DNA from 2 places in the Robertmurraya mesotrionivorans genome. Region 2 is predicted to be linked to the other one. Evidence: riboswitches for the same ligand, from Rfam matches in the RefSeq annotation. Region 2 holds a riboswitch; the other holds the start of a gene.
What was found. A riboswitch is a leader RNA that binds a small molecule or an ion and turns the genes downstream of it on or off. The one in region 2 is predicted to bind cyclic di-GMP.

Region 1 (3,189 bases), on a different contig from region 2:
GATGAGTGAATTTAAACGAGGAGAGTTTCGTTACCTGATCGCAACCGATGTGGCAGCCCGTGGGATTGATATCGAAAATATTTCACTCGTAGTGAACTTTGATATCCCATATGAAAAAGAGAGCTATGTGCATCGTACAGGAAGAACCGGCCGGGCGGGCTTGAAAGGAAAGGCTACTACTTTTGTGACAGATAGAGAAAAACGATTGTTAGAAGAGATAGAACAATTAATTGGTTTTTCTATTCCACAGAAGGAGAAACCTGCTTCGGGGCAGGTGGAGAGATCACGACCTGCCTTTGAAGAGAAGATTAGTTCCGACCCAGTTATCAAGCAACTAAAAAGCGAGCAGCTAAATAAGGATATCACCAAACTCTATTTTAATGGCGGGAAGAAAAAGAAGCTGCGCGCCGTTGATTTTGTAGGAACCATTTCTAAAATTGATGGTGTATCTGCAGAGGATATTGGAATTATCACGATTCTTGACACGGTCTCTTATGTAGAAATCCTAAATGGAAAAGGGTCACTCGTGTTGTCCGAAATGAAACATACAACGGTAAAAGGAAAACAATTAAAGGTTCATGTGGCAAGAAGATAAGAAGCACTTCCTAGAGGTGCTTTTTTATTTGGAAAAAAGAACAAAACCCATTGACAGAAAATTACTCTTACTTTAATATTATCATTATCAATAATGATAATAAAACAAGGGGGACTTACTATGATAAGCAATGCAACGATCTTGAGCATGGTCGCAGTTATCATATTTTCCATTCTTCTATTTGTAAGTGCCATTCTTTTTACAAAAAAACAGGTAGGAATCTCACTCAAGCCGTTATTAATAGGTAGCATTGGGTTTGTTATTATTACTCAAGTATTAGAGAAACTTCTTCATGTTGTCGTCATAACAAGTTTTCCAAACTATGCTGAACATCCATGGTTATTTGGATTATATGGCGGTTTCGCTGCAGGAATTTTTGAGGAAATGGGACGCTATATCCTTTTTATTTGGCTGTTAAAAAAGTATCAGGATTACAAGGGTGGTCTATCCTTTGGGGTAGGCTGGGGTGGCATTGAAGCAGTAGTAATTGCTCTTTCAACGGTTGTACCATTTCTTATCTTTGCAACCATGATCAATGCAGGTACATTTGATTCATCTATCGGAGCTAGTCTTCCAAGTGATCAGGCAGCAACCATTAAAGAAACATTATTAAATCAGGGAGTTTCTCACTACTTATGGGCAATACCAGAACGCTTCTTTGCCCTCATTATGCAAATCGCTTTCACCTTACTTGTATTAGTTGCTGTTATCAAAAAGAAATTCCAATACGTATTGCTCGCTATAGTCGCTCATGCGGCGATTGATTTTCCTTTAGCTTTCTACCAAACTGGATACATTAAGAGCTTATGGATCATTGAGTTGTACATTGCCTTAATCGGAGTTCTATCTTTCTTTATAATAAAAAGATTAAGAAAATTGTTGATTGGGTAAAAATACCTGAGGCAAAAGTCTGTTTTAATAAAGTATAATAAAAGAAAAACTGTAAAAGGCAAACTTCTCCGAAAGGGAAGGACGCAAAGCCGTGAGCCTAATCGCATGTCATGCGAATGGTCGTCAGGTTGCCAGGTCTCATTTTGTGAGCCTCGGCTTGCAGAATGGGGGAACGTGAAATGAAAAAGCTCGTTGTATCAATGATAATTGTTTTGCTTTTTTCAATTGGAGGCTTTGGATCAAAAATGAGTGCTTCTACTGTAGATCGCTCCACATGGCTTTGGAATCCGTGGGAAATTGTGAGTAATGAAACAGGAACCTTAAGCTTTCTTGAACAAAAGCAAATCAACAAAGTCTATGTACAAATTGATCGAGATATCCCAATGAATGTATACCGTAGCTTTATTACGAAGGCATCAGTAAAAGGGATAAAAGTATATGCTCTAGACGGAGCACCAAGCTGGGTAGCTCCAAAAGGATATCGAAATCAAGATGCGTTAATGAATTGGTTAAAAACCTATCAAGCAGGGTCAACCGCTTCTCAAAAATTTACGGGTATTCATTTAGATGTAGAGCCCTACTTATATAGTGGTTGGAATACGAATAGAGCGGCAACTGTTAAAAGTTATCAAGAACTGATAACAAAAGCGAATACCTCTGCTGCAGGATTAAAACTACCTCTTGAAGCGGACCTGCCATTTTGGTTTGATGAAGTTTCTTATAACAATACGTATGGTAAAGGAAATCTAGCAGAGTGGGTCATTACAAAAACGAATAGTGTAACGATTATGGCATACCGTGATACAGCTCCTGCCATCATTGAAATTGTGAAAAATGAAGTAGCCTTTGCTGGGAAACATAATAAGGCATTAGTAATCGGTGTAGAAACAGGTGCAACAGACGAAGGAGATATGATTTCCTTTTTTGAAGAAGGAGAAGCATACATGAACGAGCAGCTTGCTTCTGTTGCCTCCCATTACGGAACAACCCTTGGATATAAGGGGATTGCTATCCACCATGTGGGAAGCTGGAAGACAATGAAACCATAAAGAACTATGAAAGCACTCAATCAAAGAGTGCTTTTTTGTTCATATTCATCCCTTTTTCTTGTCTAAAAAACATCATATACTTTGTTTAAAGATTGGAAACAGGGAGGGCGCTGTTTATGAACCTGAAACATTTACAATATTTTCGTGTGCTAGCCAAAACACAGCATTATACAAAAGCAGCAGCTCAGCTATATATCACACAACCAAGTCTTAGTCAGGCAATAGGCGAGCTTGAAAAAGAATTAAGTATAAAGTTATTTGAAAAGGTTGGTCGAAATATAAAGCTGACAAAGTACGGCCAATATTTTTTAACCTATGTGGAAAACGGATTAGAGGAGCTTGAAAAGGGTGAAAGGAATCTTCAAAAGCTCACCAATGCCAATACGGGTATCATTGACTTAGCATTCATTTTCTCCTTAGGCGCCGATTTTGTCCCATCGATTATTCAGTCCTTTATGGAAGCGAATGAGGGCGGGCAAGTGACGTTTTCGTGCATTCAAGGAACGACACAGAGTATCATCCAAGGCTTAAAGGAAGAAAATTATGACCTAGCTTTTTGTACGTATGCGGAACATGAACCAGAGATTGATTTTATTCCATTATTGAAAAGAGATATTGTGTTAATCACCCATAAAGATCACCCATTAGCATCAA
Region 2 (3,189 bases):
ATTCTTTAATGTTTTATTTCCATCAACTACTTGATAGATCTTATAGCTATTTGCATAATCTACCGCATCCCACTTTAATGCGAACGAAGATGGTCCAGTGATCGTATAACTTCCATTGGCAGGCGCCTTCATTTCTGGATGCACCAATGCTAGCTCTACCACCGCTCCAACTGGCGATTCACCAAATCTACTACTATACGCATAGATTTCGTATCTATATTCACCCTCGGGAAGATTAGAAATAGTTGTTGATAAGGAAGAACCGGTTGTTTTTAAAACCTTTTTCCCATCTACTACCTGATACACTTTATAACTATTGGCAAACTCAACTGAATCCCATTGTAATTTTAAATCATTACCATTAGAAATCTCATATCCTGCATTCCCTGGTGTTGCTACTACTACCTGATCCAGTACGAAGGACACTACATCACTTCCCTCTGATTCTCCAAATCGAGTGCTATTTGTATATACTTCATACTTGTAATTGCCTGCTGGCATGTTCGTAAATGTAACAGATGTGCCTGTTACTGTGTTCTTTAATATCTTTTGGTCTCCAACTACTTGATAGACCTTATAATTCGTAGCATTTTCAGCTGTTTTCCAGCTTAAGACGATATCATTGCCATTTAGAATTTTATACGCAAGTTCAGTAGGTGGGTTTACTTTTACTGTCTCGATGGTAAAAGTAACTTGTGTACCCTTTTCAGACTCTCCAAATCGGTCACTAGTTGAATGAACCTCATACACGTATTCGCCACCAGGTAGCATAGTAGCTGAAAAAGAAGTTCCAGTTACTGTTCCCTTTAATACTTTCACACCATCCACAACCTGATACACTTTATACCCTGTTGCATATGGTACTGAGGTCCAACTAACTACTACATCATTTTTGTTTTGGATTTTAGCATTTACATTTTCAGGGGGAGCCATCTCGATAGATTGAACAGAGAAAGTAACCTCGCTACCTTCTACAGAACTTCCAAAACGTGAGCTATTTGAATACACCTGATATACGTAGTCTCCTGCAGGTAAATTCTTAAATGTAACATTGGTACTCGTAACTGTTTCTACTAATTCTAACTGTCCGTTTTTCACTGAATATACACTATAACTATTTGCAAACTCCGCTGCCTGCCACTTCAACGTAACATCCGTCACGTTCGCAATTGTAAAAGAGAGATTCGCTGGAGCTTTCATCACTGGCTTTACTACATTTACATTGACTGGAGTTGATGTAGTAGATTCCCCATATAGTGGATGAAAAGAAGAAACCGCGTAAGAGTAAGCCCCCTCGGCCACATTAGAAAAACTATATGTCAGGGTATTAGTTGAGTTTACGAATGACTTTTCACCATTCTCTAATACTTGATATATGTTGTATTTCTCTGCGTACTGTGAAGCTCCCCAGCTTAATACAACATCATTTCCATTTTGAATCGTTGCTGCAAAGGTTGCTGGCGTTTGCATCTCAGGATATCTAATTTCTGTGCTTACCGGTGCTGATGGACCAGACTCCCCTTGACTAGATAAAGTAGAAACTACGTATCTATAAGAGCCTTCTGGCAAATCTTTTAGATCATACGAAGTGCCCGTTGTTGTTCCAAGCACCGTAAGCTGTCCGTCTTTAATTTCATAAACTTGATATCCACTTGCTCCAAATACAGCACTCCAAGTTAGCTTTCCATCGTCTGGAGTAACTGACTGATAAGCTAGATTACTAGGCGGAAGCATGGTTCCAGTATTTGCAGAAGCTCTTATACTACCGATTGGGACAATCAATTGATAGATAAGCATAAGAACGACTAGTAGAACTGGAATATTAAACATTCTTTTCAACATAAATTTACCCTACCTTTCATGTTAAAAAAGGCAAATAAAAAAGAACCCCATAAGAAAGGTTCATAGAAAAGACAATCTATGACTTCTTGTGGTAACTGGCTGCCATTCGCATTTCTGCGGGTAAGGCCCTCTTAGTTTTGCGTCTCACCGTTTCCCGTGATTTGCCCTTTTCACTTCATTAAGTACAATCATTTTTAAAACTCATCTATTACTATTGTTTCACCTCCAAGCATGTGCGTTATAAATCTATTATCGGCAGTTAACGGGAGTTATTTAGGATTAACTACCTAAATTTAGTTCGATTATACTATTTTATTTTTATAATGAGATAGGTATTTACACATGATTCTTTGATACTTTTCGTCTTTCGGATTCAATTCTTAGGGAGTCTCTTAAGATCCACATACCTACAACAGTATAAAATTTCCCACATAAAAACCCCCATTACTGGGGGCTATACACAACTATTGCTTTTTCATATAATCAAGCACGTCCAAGTCAATTTTCCCACGCTCTAACTCACGCGATTCAAAGTTCTCTGTATGTATATAACGCGTCAGTGCCTTGTGAACGCTTTCCTCATCAACATACAAATCTAAATATCCATGTCGTCTTAAGTACGCGATCAATTCTTCCTTCACATGCCCTTCAATCGAAGCAATCCGCTCTTGCTTTGGAGGAGCAAAGTATAGCTGTTGCAAACCAAACACACGAATCAGCTCTTTAATCGGCTCCGGATGGTCGTCGACACGAAGATCAATGAATCGGTCATTGTATCCACCATAACCGCCCGCTTCCTTCACCACTAATAGGGCAGCTGATTGCTGGCCCCGACTATCTCCACCAGCCTCTTGCCCTGCGTTCATTCCAGCGAGTAAGCGCTCGGCTAATGTTCCACTTGTCTCTTGAAACGTTTTTGCCATCGCTTGTACGGTCTGTTCGTCGACTAAAATATTCCCTTGTGCGGCAAAATGCTCTCCGGTGATTCCACCTGCCCAGTCATAACATTTTTCACCGGTAAAAGTGGCAGCATTTCCGTTTGCATCGATGACTCCAACCTGGCGGAGATCCTTGTCCTCATCCTGTGAGGTAATGATTTCGATCACCTCTTCCGCTGACTTTCCTTCTGAAAACAACTTCAATGCCTCCGGACCATAAGCCGTATTCGCGTAAGACTGTGTCGCAACAACACCTACTCCAGCCTTCGCGAACGGAACCACGGCGCCAACTCCAAGAAACTTCGATTGCACCGCAATTCCCCATTCTTTCTCCTTTGGGTCATAACCTACGATTGAAAACGTCATGTTTTTGCCTCCCCCCCTAAATTCTAATTAGGATAGTTTCACC

Region 1: another riboswitch for cyclic di-GMP. It lies ahead of ACRX5O_RS19015 (amidase); the one in region 2 lies ahead of ACRX5O_RS12415 (OmpL47-type beta-barrel domain-containing protein).

What each region holds. Positions count from the first base shown of each region.
Region 1 is NZ_JBPCCH010000015.1:59,354-62,542, forward strand. Features, by position in the region: gene ACRX5O_RS19005 (DEAD/DEAH box helicase) at 1-595, shown strand, start outside; gene ACRX5O_RS19010 (YhfC family intramembrane metalloprotease) at 716-1,486, shown strand; cyclic di-GMP riboswitch class I at 1,534-1,622, shown strand; gene ACRX5O_RS19015 (amidase) at 1,666-2,535, shown strand; gene ACRX5O_RS19020 (LysR family transcriptional regulator) at 2,652-3,189, shown strand, end outside.
Region 2 is NZ_JBPCCH010000006.1:166,692-169,880, forward strand. Features, by position in the region: gene ACRX5O_RS12415 (OmpL47-type beta-barrel domain-containing protein) at 1-1,842, opposite strand, end outside; cyclic di-GMP riboswitch class I at 1,930-2,018, opposite strand; gene ACRX5O_RS12420 (DUF1028 domain-containing protein) at 2,307-3,146, opposite strand.